Regions from separate parts of the Phreatobacter sp. GW821-FHT04C01 genome, predicted to be linked through region 4. Evidence: predicted binding sites of a transcription regulator. Region 4 holds the regulator's gene; each other region holds the start of a gene.
The links. The regulator PhoB, encoded in region 4, activates phosphate uptake and scavenging genes when phosphate is short. The targets are predictions, from matches to a motif close to TGTCATNNANCTGTCAT.
Positions count from the first base shown of each region.

Region 1: AC07WJ_RS09670 (UDP-2,3-diacylglucosamine diphosphatase) is a predicted target of PhoB. The motif match lies at 1,878-1,894, and genes of this name have one in related genera.
Region 2: phnG (phosphonate C-P lyase system protein PhnG) is a predicted target of PhoB. The motif match lies at 1,142-1,158, and genes of this name have one in related genera.
Region 3: AC07WJ_RS07280 (esterase-like activity of phytase family protein) is a predicted target of PhoB. The motif match lies at 2,079-2,095, and genes of this name have one in related genera.

Region 1 covers NZ_JBWKTP010000002.1:589,495-592,870, forward strand. Annotated here, with positions in the region: gene AC07WJ_RS09660 (M3 family oligoendopeptidase) at 1-940, opposite strand, end outside; gene AC07WJ_RS09665 (class I SAM-dependent methyltransferase) at 1,088-1,768, opposite strand; gene AC07WJ_RS09670 (UDP-2,3-diacylglucosamine diphosphatase) at 2,012-2,836, shown strand; gene AC07WJ_RS09675 (glycosyltransferase family 4 protein) at 2,833-3,376, shown strand, end outside.
Region 2 covers NZ_JBWKTP010000002.1:58,140-61,515, reverse strand. Annotated here, with positions in the region: gene phnF (phosphonate metabolism transcriptional regulator PhnF) at 280-1,014, opposite strand; gene phnG (phosphonate C-P lyase system protein PhnG) at 1,193-1,660, shown strand; gene phnH (phosphonate C-P lyase system protein PhnH) at 1,660-2,247, shown strand; gene AC07WJ_RS07330 (carbon-phosphorus lyase complex subunit) at 2,249-3,367, shown strand; gene AC07WJ_RS07325 (alpha-D-ribose 1-methylphosphonate 5-phosphate C-P-lyase PhnJ) at 3,364-3,376, shown strand, end outside.
Region 3 covers NZ_JBWKTP010000002.1:48,421-51,796, reverse strand. Annotated here, with positions in the region: gene AC07WJ_RS07285 (LysR substrate-binding domain-containing protein) at 1-659, shown strand, start outside; gene AC07WJ_RS07280 (esterase-like activity of phytase family protein) at 671-2,008, opposite strand; gene AC07WJ_RS07275 (dihydrolipoyl dehydrogenase family protein) at 2,263-3,376, shown strand, end outside.
Region 4 covers NZ_JBWKTP010000002.1:326,463-329,838, reverse strand. Annotated here, with positions in the region: gene AC07WJ_RS08480 (flavin-containing monooxygenase) at 1-1,102, shown strand, start outside; gene phoB (phosphate regulon transcriptional regulator PhoB) at 1,207-1,908, opposite strand; gene phoU (phosphate signaling complex protein PhoU) at 1,926-2,633, opposite strand; gene AC07WJ_RS08465 (ATP-binding protein) at 2,799-3,376, opposite strand, start outside.

The sequences.
Region 1 (3,376 bases), 260 kb from region 4:
TCTCGCGTCCGAACCAGCGGGCCTTCAGCTTGTAATAGCGATGCGACAGCCTGGGATAGGCCGCGCGCACCGCGGCGACCAGCGCGTCGACCACTTCGCGCTCGACCCGGTTGCCGAGGTGGCGTGAATCCGCGACGTCCTCGAAGCCGCGCCAGCGGTCGGAGATTTCCTTGTCCTTGGCCAGCGTATTGGTGATCAGCGTGAAGGTGCGCAGATTGTCCTTGAAGGTCGCGGTCAGCGCGTCCGAGGCGGCCTTGCGCTTTTCCTCGGCGGTGTCCTGCAGGAAATTCAGCGTCGGCTCCAGCGTCAGCTCCTCGCCGTCGACGGTGAAGCGCAGGCTGGCGATGGTCTCGTCGAACAGCCGGTTCCAGGCGGCCCGGCCGGTCATGCCCTTCTCGTGGAACAATTGCTCGATGCGATCCTCGAGCTGGAACGGCTTGTCCTTGCGGATGTCCTCGATCCAGGGCCGGTAATGGCCGAGTTTCGGCCCGGCCATGGCCCGGTCGATCAGTGCGTCGTCGATCCGGTTCAGTTCCAACGTGAAGAACAGGAGATGCGACGAAATCGCGGTGATCTTCTCCTGGATGTCGCCGTAGAACTTGGCCCGGACCGGATCGGTCGTGTCTCCGGCATAAACGAGGCCGGCGAAGGAGGCGAGGCGCCCCAGCCGGTCTTCGAGCCGCTCATAGCGCACGACCGCCTCGGCGAGCTCGGTTTCCGGGCCGGCGGTTTGCGCGATCGCCTCGAGGCGCCCCTTGAAGGCGGTCTCGAAGGCCAGCGCCTCCTGCTCGGCGGCGTCCAGGTCGCGGCGTACCGCCGGAGCGTCGATCGCGTCATAAAGCGCGCTCAGATCCCATTGGGGCAAGGTGCCGAGGGCCTTGTCGACCTTGGCGCGCGCGGCCGCGCTTCTTTGCGCAGCGGCCTGGAACACTGGGCGCATGGGACGAGCCTCCGTCGGATCGGACACGGACGTCCCGTATGGTCGGAACCGCCGGTGTGATCAATGCGGCGGTTCGCCCAAGGCCGACGGAACCGTCGTGGCGTTGCCCGGAGGCAACGCTTCGGTCCGGGTGTTCGGGCGCCGGATTCAGCCGGCGGCGGCACGCCGCATGTCGACGGCGGCACCGGGCGCCAGCTTGCGGAAGCGGACCAGCGAATAGACACCGAGCGGCCCGACGCGCCGGCGCTCGAGCACTTCCGCGCCGCCGTGGTTGTCGGCCCAGGCCTGCAGGCGCGCGAAGGGGAATTCCGGACGAAGGCCGAAAGTGTGGGCGTGCTTGGAGAACCAGCGCTCGATGGCGGCGGCGACGCCGCGCTCGGAATAGAGGTGGTTGACCAGGATGATCTCGGCCCCGGGCCTGGCCACGCGCGCGCATTCGTCGAGCACGCGCTCGGGCCGCTCGACCAGGGTGATGACGAACTGGGCGACGACGCAATCGAAGCTCTGGTCCGGGAAGGCGAGGTCGTGAGCGTCCATGACCTGGACGTGCTTCACATGCGGGAAGGCGCCACTCGCAATCCTTTCGCGCGCCTTGGCGACCATGGGGCCGGACAGGTCGATGCCGGTGATCTCGGTGGTGGCGTCATAGTCGGAAAACGACAGGCCGGTGCCGACGCCGACCTCCAGAATCTGACCACCGACCTGGCGGGCGGCCTGGGCCGCGGCGCGCCGGCCCTTTTCGAACACCGGCCCGCACACCGCGTCATAGATCGGCGCCCAACGGGCATAGGCTTTCTCCATCGTTTCGCGATCGAGATCTCCTGCCATGGCGCGCTCCTTGGGCTGTGCCGGGTCGACGCGACCCACCGGCGAAAGCCGGCCGGCCGGGATGATCCGACTCGGGCGGTGACGATGGCCGAAGCGCTAGCAAGGCCGTGCGACAGTCTCGCGACAACCCGTCCGGCAGGCCCTCGCGGGCGGCCGCGGGGATGGTCCTGTCGCGCAGTGTCACAAAAGCTCTACGGGAATCTGGTTCCTGGGGCCCGCAGCTTGAAGAGCGGGACCAAGGCAATGACGGAGAAGCGTTACCGGGCGATGTTCATTTCCGACGTGCACCTCGGCGCACGCGGCTCGCAAACCCGCCTCTTGCTCGACTTCCTGCGCTACAACGATGCCGACGTCATCTACCTCGTCGGCGACATCATCGACGGCTGGCAGCTCAGGCGCGGCTGGCATTGGCCGCAATCGCACAACGACGTGGTGCAGAAGCTGCTGCGCAAGGTGCGCAAGGGCTCGCAGATCGTCTACCTGCCGGGCAATCACGACGAGTTCCTGCGCGACTATTTCGGCACCCATTTCGGTGGCATCGAGGTGATGGACGAGACCATCTACACCTCGGCCGACGGCAAGCGGTTCCTGGTCATCCATGGCGACGCCTTCGACGTCGTGGTCATGCATGCGCGCTGGCTCGCCCATCTCGGCGACTGGGCCTATGACGCGGCGATCTACCTGAACCGCTGGTTCAACCTGGTCCGCCGCAAGCTCGGGCTGACCTATTGGTCGCTCTCGGCCTGGGCCAAGCTGAAGGTCAAGAAAGCGGTCAATTTCATTGGCGCCTTCGAGGAGGCGCTGGCCAGCGAAGCCAAGCGCCAGAAGGTCGACGGCGTGATCTGCGGGCACATCCATCACGCCGCGATCCATGACCAGCTCGGCATCCGCTATATGAATTGTGGCGACTGGGTGGAGAGCTGCTCGGCACTGGTCGAGACCTATGACGGTCGCTTCGAGATCATCCGCTGGACCGAGGTCCTGCCCGAGACGGCGCCGGCCGAAGCCGACGAGGCCGAACCCGAACTCGTCCTGCCGCTGCCGGGCGGTCGCAAGGTTGCCGCATGATGCGGCTGGCGATCGCGACCGACGCCTGGAGCCCCCAGATCAACGGCGTCGTGCGTTCGCTCCAGGAGACCGCCGCGGCGCTGCCGGGGCTCGGCATCGCCGCGCATTTCGTGACCCCGGAAGGGCTGCCGAGCCTGCCGCTGCCGACCTATCCGGACATCCGGCTGGCAATCATGGCGGGTCCGGCCATCGGCCGTCGCCTGGACGAGATCCGGCCGGACGCCGTGCATATCGCGACCGAGGGCACGATCGGGCACGCGGTCCGGCGCTGGTGCCTGACGCGGCAATTGCCGTTCACGACCAGCTATCACACCCGCTATCCCGACTATGTCAGGGCCCGGGCGCCGATCCCGGAAGCCTGGACCTATGCCTGGCTCCGGCATTTCCACGGCGCGGCGCGGCGCACCATGGTGCCGACCGAGACCATGCGCGGGGAACTGTCGCGCTGGGGCTTCGCCAACCTGGCGCTCTGGGCGCGCGGCGTCGATACCCAGCTGTTCCGGCCGCGTCCGGCGGTGAAACTCGCCTATCCCGGCCCGA
Region 2 (3,376 bases), 270 kb from region 4:
GGGCCGCGGCACGGACTTGTGGCTATCGAGCCCGAGGCCCCCTCGAAGGCACTTCTCGTCTTGGCCGGGCTTGTCCCGGCCATCCACGACTTCACTCCTATTGCTCATAGAGAACGGCCGTTCCGGGGTGTGCGCCATTCCAATGGGCGATTTCCGCTTGGGTCCATCGGCGCAATGCCAACCAAACCCGGGTCAACTGAATGTTCACGGCTGAAAGCGCAGCGACAGGCGCCGCGACGCCCATCCAGCCAAAGGGTCACAATCACCGGCAAGCCGGTCCTAGCTTCCCACCGTGATGCGCACCCGGTCGGCGGAGAAATGCGAGCGGCCCCACTGAATCGGAATGCCGTCGGGGTCGACATTGACGGCCTCCATGACAAGGATCGGCCGGCCGAGGCCGACTTCCAGCCGTTCGGCATCGATCCGGTCGGCGATAGCCGCGCCGACATGGGTGGAGGTCCGCCGGTAATCCGGCACGCCGCAAGCGGCGAGCGCGGCCGAGATCGAGCCGGTCGCGGCATAGACCTCGGGCACCCGGGCAAAGCGCGGCAAGGGAAAGGCTGAATAGCCCCAGGAGATCGGCACCCCGTCGGCGAAACGCATGCTGTCGACCATGACGACGGGATCGTCGGGCACCAGATGCAGCGCGGCCGCGACCTCGGCCGTCGCCCCGGCGATACGGTGAGCGATCAGCCGGCCCGCCGGCTCGCGTTCCTGGTCCAGTACGATCTCGGAAAAGCGCGTGCGCATGCCGATCGGATAGGCCAGCGGCTTGGCCTCGACATAGGTGCCCGACCCCTGCGCCACCCGCACCAGCCCCTTCTCGACCAGCGATTTCAACGCCTGGCGAACGGTATGCCGGTTGACGCCGAAGCGCGCCGACAAGGCGGCTTCCGTCGGCATGCGCGACCCCGGCGGCAAGCCGCCGCCGACAATATCGGCCTCCATCGCCTCGGCGATCTGCCGCCAGACCGTGACACCGCCGCCGCGTGCCAGCATCGCTTGCCTCGTCATTCGCCTGTCATGGCCCCGGTGGGAAATGCGCCGCGCGTCGCGGCGGCCCGCCGCAGCCCCCTTTTCATCCGATCGTCGATATCACGCCGGGACGATGTGATCATTCGGCTTGATCATCCAGCGGCACTGTCATAAAAGTATAGTCATCTAGATGAATATACAACCCATGACCCAGCCAATGACCGACACTGATTCCCCACCCGACGCCATCCAGGCCGCCCGCAAGGCCGCCATGGCCATCGCCGCCCGGGCCACATCGGCCGAGCTGGCATTGATCGAAACCACGATCTCGCCCATGCCGGCGGTCCGCACGCTCCGGGCGCCCGAGATCGGCCTCGTCATGGTGCGCGGCCGCATCGGCGGCGACGGCGCCCCCTTCAATCTGGGCGAGGCGACCGTCACCCGCGCCGCCGTGGCGCTGCCGAGCGGCGAGGTCGGCTTCGGCCACGTGCTCGGGCGCGATGGCGAAAAAGCCCGGCTGGCGGCGCTCGCCGACGCGCTCTGGCAGAGCGAGATCCATCGCGCGGCGGTGGAGACGGCGCTGCAGCCGGTGCGCCGGCGCCTCGCCGCCGAAAAGACCCTGAAGGCCGAGCGCACCGCCGCGACCCGCGTCGACTTCTTCACCATGGTGCGGGGAGACAATTGATGGCCATCGCCCTTGCTTATGCCGACCCGGTGCATGAGGCGCAGCAGGCCTTCCGCGCCGTGATGAATGCGCTCGCCCGCCCCGGCACGATCCAGCCGGTCATGGGCCTTGCCGAAGCGCCCGCCCCGCTAACCCCGGTTGCCGCCGCGGTCATCCTGGCGCTCGCCGATTTCGAGACCTCGGTCTTTCTCGACGCAGCCTTGTCGACCGACGAGATCCGGACCTATCTCAGCTTCCACAGCGGCGCCAAATTGACGCGCGAACCGTCGCAGGCCGCCTTCGCCGTGATCGCCGACCCGCCGGCACTTGGCGGTTTCGACACTTTCGCGCTGGGCACCGACGCCTATCCGGATCGTTCGACCACGCTGATCCTGCAGGTGCCGAGCCTGAACGCGGGCCGCGCCCTCAAGCTGGAAGGCCCTGGCATCAAGGGTTCCGCCGGACTGGCCGTCGAGAACCTGCCGGCCGACATCGTCGCCCGCCTCGCCGACAACCACGCCTTGTTCCCGCGCGGGGTCGACCTGGTCCTGGCCGGCCCCGACGGCGTGGCCGCCCTGCCGCGCACCACCCGCATCAGCGAGGCCTGACATGTATGTGGCAGTCAAAGGCGGCGAACGCGCCATCGACAATGCACACGCTTTGCTCGCCCATGCGCGGCGCGGCGATCCCGCGATCCCCGAGGTGGCGCCCGCGCAGATCCGCGAGCAGCTGACGCTCGCCGTCGACCGGGTGATGACCGAAGGTTCGCTTTACGATCGCGATCTCGCCGCGCTCGCCATCAAGCAGGCGCGCGGCGATCTGGTCGAGGCCGCCTTCCTGATCCGCGCCTTCCGCACCACCTTGCCGCGCTTCGGCGCGAGCGAGCCGGTGGACACCGCCGACATGGCGGTGCGCCGGCGGGTTTCGGCGACCTTCAAGGACCTGCCCGGTGGCCAGGTGCTGGGGCCGACCTTCGACTACACCCACCGCCTGCTCGACTTCCTGCTGGAAGCCGGCGCCCCCGTCGCCGAACCGCCGACCGCCCCGGCCGACGACACCGCCATGCCGCGGGTCACCGACCTGCTCGGCCAGGACGACCTGATCGAGCGCAACCCGCAGGCCGAGCCCGGCGCGCCGGTCGGCGACCTCACCCGCGAACCCCTCGATTTCCCCGCCGGCCGCGACCTGCGGCTGCAGAACCTGGCGCGTGGCGACGAGGGCTTCCTGCTGGCGCTCGGTTATTCGACCCAGCGCGGTTATGGCCGCACCCATCCCTTTGCCGGCGAGATCCGGCTCGGCGAGGTCGAGATCGAGCTCGAAGTCGAGGATGTCGGTTTCGCCGTGCCGCTCGGCGACCTCACCATCACCGAATGCCAGATGGTCACCCAGTTCAAGGGCTCGTCCACCGAGGCGCCGCGCTTCACCCGCGGTTATGGCCTCGCCTTCGGCCATTGCGAGCGCAAGACCATGGCCATGGCGCTGGTCGACCGGGCGCTGCGCGCCCGTGAGCTCGGCGAGGAGGTCACGGCGCCGGCCCAGGACGAGGAATTCATGCTGATGCATTCCGACAACGTCCAGGCCACCGGCTTCGTCGAGCATCTGAAGCTGCCGCATTATGTCGACTTCCAGGCCGAGCTCGGCCTGGTCCGCAAGATGCGCCAGGAGCTCGCCGCGCGCGAAGCCAGGACGCCGCTGGAAACGCCCGATCTGAAGGATGCCGCGGAATGACCGCCCACT
Region 3 (3,376 bases), 280 kb from region 4:
AGCTCGAAGGGTGGGTCAGGCTCGGCATGCCCGAGGATTTCGGCGAGGTGCTGCTGCCTGATGTGCTCGGCCGTTTCGCCCGCGCCAATCCGAAGGTCAGGATCGAGGCCCGGGTCGGCCGCAATGCCGACATCGTGGACCGGCTGATATCGGGCAAGCTCGATCTGGCGCTGGCCTGGGACGACGGCACGGCGCGGCTGAACAGCCGCCACCTCGGCAACTGGCCGATGCGCTGGATCGGGCCCGCCGCCGGCCCCTGGCCCTATGGCACCGGAGAAGCCGTGCCGCTGGCGACCTTCGAAGCGCCTTGCCTGATGCGCAGCGCGGCGACCAGCGCGCTCGACCATGCCGGCCTGGCCTGGCGGGCAGCTTTCACCAGTCCGAGCCTTGGCGGTCTCTGGGCCGCGGTCTCGGCAGGGCTCGGCTTGAGTGTCAGGACCGAAATCGGCCTGCCGGCGACGCTGCGCGCGCTCGCGCCGGGCGAGGCGGGACTGCCGTCCCTGCCCTCGGTCGGGCTCGCCCTGCATCTGGCCGAAGCCGAGCCCGCGCCGGCCACCGCCCGTCTTGCCACGATCATGCTCGAAGCGCTCGACGAAGCGGCGCCGGCCGCGCCTATGAAAAAGGGGCCCGGCGTGAGCCGAGCCCCTCTGTTGGCCTAAGGGCGGACCGCTCAGCGGGCGCGCAGGAATTCCGGCACGCGCAGCAGCGCCATCTCGTTGTCGTCGGCCCGGTTCGGGTCGCGGCTCGACGAGAACGGCAGGTTGTTGTCATTGCCGACGATGATGTGGTCCGCGTCGACGATCTCGACATTCTCGATGGTGAAGAACGGGAACTGGAAGACGCCGCCGGACAGCGGCACGCGGGCGCGCTTGTCCGGATCCTGGATGCGCAGGAGGTCGATGAAGCCGATCTTGCGGACCGGGCCGCCGGCATTGGCATCGGTCATTTCGATCTTCCAGATCCGCTTGATGCGCGGCAGCGCATGGAAGCAGTTCTCGGCGCGCTGGCCCTGCGGGCAGGCCCGCTCCGGCACGCCTTCATTGTCGTCGCGCACGATGATCATGCCGGTGGTGGCGTCGATCATGTTGAAGTCGCCGATCGACAGGTTGTTCTCGTCGAGCATGAACTTCCAGTGGCGGCCGGTCCAGCGGGCGGCCTGCACATCGAATTCCAGGATGCGCAGATATTGCTTGCCGTCGAGCATTTCGAGCGCATTGGTCTGGGTGTCCCACAGCGCGCCTTCGAGCAGCGGATAGAGGAAGCGGCCGTCCGGCGAGGCGGCCATGCCCTCGAAGCCCTTGGAGCGGCGCACCCGGAAATTGACCGGTCCGCCCGGCACGGCGGGCGTGGTGACGGCCGGATTGTCCGGCGAGCGCACCACCTGGCCGTCGACCAGCGTGTCGAACACGGCCTCGACCTTGCCGGTCATGTCGATGCGGATCAGATAGGGGCCGAACTCGTCGCCGATCCAGATCTTGTCGCCGACGATCTGGAAGCTCTCCAGGTCGAAATCCGAGCCGGTGAGGTAGCGCCGCTCGGTCGCCTCGTTGGCGATGCGGAACGGCACCTTCTTGTCCGGATCCGACAGGAAGATGGTCTGCAGGCGTTCGAACGAGCCCTTCTCCCAGTCGATCCGGTAGCGGTTCAGGTAGAGCATCGAATCGGGCGAATTGGCCTTGGCGCCGAAGCCGTTGTCGGTGATCACCCAGAAGGTGCCGTCGGCCATGCGCTTGATGCCCGAATGGCCCTGGGCCGGCTGGCCGCGGAACGGCACCGACAGGCCGGTCGGCCGGCCGGCGGAAAGCCCCATCACCGAGCCGACGGCGTCGTTGCGCGCGGCGCCGGTAAACTTGCCCGGGGTCTGCAGGTCGGCCGGCGCATCCGACGGCGGCTGGATGAAGGTCGCGGCCGGCAGCATGGCATGACCGGCGAGCGTCGCCGGAAATTCCTGCTGGGCAAAAGCGGGGGATGCCGCGAAGACCGCGGCGGCGAGAACGAGAGCGCGCATCAATGGCTCCAAGGAGATTGAACAGGGGTAATCGAACGCGCGTTCCCTGCGGGATCAGCCTGACAGGCGCGTTACGGTTCCATGACACCTGGATGACCCTCCCCCGGCGCCGCCCGGTTGCGACGCTCGGCCGCAGCGAGACGTAACGGGAGGCCCGGCCGCTCCGAATGAGCTCTCGACAGGGCCGGTGAGCCGGCCGACAAGGAGGTTGCGCCACGCTTCCAGACGCCCCAACGACGCCTCGAGGACGCCCCGTGCCAGAGCCGCTCTCCCCCGATGTCTGCGTCATTGGCGCCGGTTCCGGCGGCCTGACGGTTGCCGCCTTCTGCGCCGCGCTCGGCGCGCCGGTCGTGCTGGTCGAAACGGACGCGACGGCCGGCGGCGGCGCGACCAGCGGCTGCGTGGCGACCAAGGCCTTGATGGCGGCGGCCCGGCGTGCCCATGACATCCGCCAGGCCGCGGGTTTCGGCATCACGGCCGGCGAGCCGCGCATCGATTTCGCCGCGGTCCTGCGTCATGTGCGCGAGGTGGTCGCCACCATCGCGCCGAATGACTCGGCCGCGCGTTTCGGCGCGCTCGGGGTCAAGGTGATCCGGGGGGCGGCGCGTTTCACCGGCCCGCGCGCGGTCGCGGTCGGCGACATCGCGATATCGGCGCGGCGTTTCGTCATCGCCACCGGCACGCGGCCGCTGGTCCCGGATATCCCCGGGCTCGACAGCTTGCCGTTTCTGACCTGCGACACGCTGTTCGACCTCACCGCCTGCCCGCGACATCTCGGCGTGCTCGGCGGCGGCCCGGCCGGCCTTGCACTGGCGCAAGCCTTCCGCCGGCTCGGCGCCGAGGTGACCGTGCTCGAACGCGACCGGCTGCTGCCGGCCGAGGACCCGGAACTGGTCGATGTGGTCAGGCGCCAATTGCAGGACGAGGGCATCGCCCTGGTCGAGGGCGCCGAGGTGATTCGGGTCGAAGGGGAAGCCGGCGCGCTGCGCCTGGTGGCGAGGCAGGGCGACGACGAGGGCGCCGTCGCGGTGTCGCACGTGCTGGTCGCGACCGGCCGCGGCGCCCGCACCGATGGTCTCGGGCTCGAGGCCGCCGGCATTGCCGTCGGCCCCGCGGGCATCACCATCGACAAGCGCCTGCGCACCACCAATCCACGGGTCCATGTCGTGGGCGATGCCGGCGGCGGCCCGCAATCCACCCCTGTCGCCGGCTGGCATGGCCAGATGGTGGCGCAGAACATCCTGTTCCGCCGGCCGGTCCGCACCGACGGCGTCGCCGTGCCGCGCGTCGTCGATACCGATCCGGCCATCGCGCAGGTCGGGCTGACCGAGGCCGAGGCGCGACGGCAGGACCCCAAGGCGCGGACGC
Region 4 (3,376 bases):
CACCACGGCCTTCGCCGATTATCCCATGCCCGAGGACTGGCCGGCCTATCCCCACCACGCCCAGGTGCTCGGCTATCTCAGGAGCTATGCCCGCCATTTCGGCCTCTACCCGTCGATCCGCTTCAACCGGGCGGTGACCCGGCTGGCGCGCCGGGCGGATGGCTGGCAGGCGACCTTCGACGATGCGAGCAGCCGCGATTACGAGGGCGTGGTGATCGCCAACGGCCATCTGACCGATCCGGAACTGCCGCAGATCCCCGGCAGCTTTTCCGGCGAGTTGATGCATTCGAAAACCTACAAGAACGCCGCCATTTTCGACGGCAAGCGGGTGCTGATCGTCGGCATGGGCAATACCGGCTGCGATATCGCGGTCGACGCGGTGCACCGGGCCACCAAAGTGTTGTGGTCGGTCCGCTCGGGCAATCACTTCACCCCGAAATTCCTGCGCGGCAGGCCTGCCGACGAAGCCAGTCACAAGGCGAAATTCGCGCTGCCGCGCCGGCTGCGCTCGATCCTGCACGAGGCGGTGCTGCGCTTCGTCGTCGGCGCGCCCGAAAACTTCGGACTGCCGCGCCCGATGCACCGGCTCTATGACCGCACCCCGGTGGTCAATTCGCTGGTGCTGCAGCATCTCGGCCAGGGCGACATCCAGGTCCGCCCGCCGATCGAGGAGCTCGACGGCAACCGCGTCATCTTCACAGATGGCCGGGCCGACGAGGTCGATCTCGTACTGCTGGCCACCGGCTACCGCATCACCTTCCCGTTTCTCGACGAGGCGGCCCTCGCGGCTGAATTGAACTGGCGGACGCCGGCGCCGCACCTGCATCTGAACATTTTCCCGCCTGCCGACAACAACCTGTTCGTCGTCGGCATGATCGAAGGCGCCGGCATCGGCTGGCCCGGCCGCGACCTGCAGGCGCGAGCGGTTGTGGCCTATCTGACGGCCCGTCGCGACGCGCCCGACAAGGCCAGCGCCTTCCGCCGGGAGATCGCCCGCCATTGCGCGGCGCCGCGACCGAAGGATGCGGGGCCGCACGGCATCTTCATCGATTTTCTCGACTACAAGCGTGTGCTCGGCAAGCTCATCGCACAATTGAGCTGATTTGAGCCAAGGATGTTCGAGCACAGCATCGTTTGAACGACGCGCTTGGATGATCCTGCAAGGAAGGGCGGCCGGGCGATGACCAAGACCGCCCGGCAAGAGCCTCAGGCCGCGCCGGCGAAACGCTCGTTGAAGGCATAACCGGAACCGCGCACGGTGCGGATCGGGTCGGCCTCGCGCCCACGCTTCACCGCCTTGCGCAGGCGGCCGATATGAACGTCGACCGTGCGCTCGTCGATATAGACGTCACGGCCCCAGACGCCGTCGAGCAATTGCTCGCGGGTATAGACACGGCCCGGCGACTGCATCAGGAATTCGAGCAGCCGGAACTCGGTCGGCCCGAGCGTGATCTCGCGGCCGGAGCGATGGACCCGGCGCGTCTCGCGATCGAGCTCGATATCGCCCGACTTCAAGAGGCTCGACAGGTGCTCGGGCTTCGCCCGGCGCAGCAGCGCCCGGATTCGCGCCAGCAGCTCGGGGACGGAGAACGGCTTCACCACATAGTCGTCGGCGCCGGTGGCGAGCCCACGCACCCGCTCGCCTTCCTCGCCGCGGGCGGTGAGCATGATCACCGGCAGCCGCTCGGTTTCGGCGCGCAGCCGGATGCGCCGGCAAAGCTCGATGCCCGACAGCCCCGGCAGCATCCAGTCGAGCAGCATCAGATCGGGGACCGCCTCACGCAGCCGCACCTCGGCCTCGTCGCCGCGCATCACCGTTTCGACGCGGTAGCCTTCGGCTTCGAGATTGTAGCGGAGGAGAACGGTGATCGGTTCCTCGTCCTCGACCACCATGATGCGTGCGGTCATGAGATTATCCTTCGCGATTAACTGGCCGTCGTCACGATCGATGTGGTGTCGAGCTTCGGCCGCTCTTCGGCGAGCGTCGTGCCATTGACCACGTAGTAGATCGTCTCGGCGATATTGGTGGCGTGATCGCCGATGCGCTCCAGGTTCTTGGCGCAGAACAGCAGATGCGTGCAGGCGCCGATATTGCGCGGATCCTCGAGCATGTAGGTCAGGAGCTCGCGGAACAGCGAATTGTAGAGGGCGTCGATGTCGCCATCCGACTTCCAGACGTCGAGGGCGGCAGCCACGTCGCGCTGCGCGAAGGCGTCGAGCACCTCCTTGATGCGCTCGAGCGCCAGGCGCGCCATAGCATCGAAGCCGCCGGTCACCTTGGGCAGCGGCATCGAGCCGTTGATGGCGATGACCCGCTTGGCGATGTTCTTGGCGAGATCGGCGATCCGCTCCAGGTCGGCCGCGATGCGCAAGGCGCCGACGATCTCGCGCAGGTCGATCGCCATCGGCTGGCGCCGGGCGATGACCAGGATGCCGACCTCCTCGATCTCGCGCTGCATCGCATCGATGGTCGGGTCCGCGGCGCGCACCGTCGAGGCCAGCGCGACATCGCCGCGGATCAGTGCGTCGATGGCGCCGACGATCTGCTTTTCGGTCAGCCCGCCCATTTCGGCGACGCGTTGCGCCAACCCTTTCAGCTCGTTCTCGAATGCGCTGACGATGTGCTCGGTCATGCGGGTCTCCTGGTGGGCAGGGAAAAGGGGGCTTTTCCCTACCCTGATATGACGACGGTTCTATGCTTGCGACGTGACACATCAATGACGGTGAATCACGCAAGGCTTCAATTGCTTAGATGAGATGCGACAGGACCGCCGACAAGCATTTGCCGGCCGACTCGGCTATTCTGCCGCAGGCGACCCGCTGCGTGCCGGTGCCCCGGCGGCCGGCGCCTCGGCCTGCTCGGCCGCCGCCGCGGTTTCCAGCCGGACCGTGAAGGTCGCCCCGTCCCGCCCCTCGCTTTCGATCGCCAGGCGGCCGCGGTGGCGCTTGACGATATGCTTGACCAGCGCCAGGCCGAGGCCGGTACCGCCCTTTTCGCGGCTTGACGCCACGTCGACGCGGTAGAAGCGTTCGGTCAGGCGCGGCAGATGTTCCGGCGGAATGCCCGGGCCGTGGTCGCGGACCGCGACCACCGCCTCGTCGCGACGCTTGCCGCGCGGCTCGCGCCGGAGCGTGATCTCCACGGTCTTGCCTTCCGAGCCATATTTGATGGCATTCTGCACTAGGTTCTCGAACAGCCGGAACAGCTCGTCCTGGTCGCCCAGCACCACCAGCGCCGGCTCGGCGGCCGCGACGCCGACACTGACGCCAAGTGTCTGGGCATAGGGACCAAGGCTGTCACGCACCTGGCCGAGCAGCGGCACCAGATCGACCCGCGCCATCGGGCGGACATGTTCGTTCAGCTCGACCCGCGACA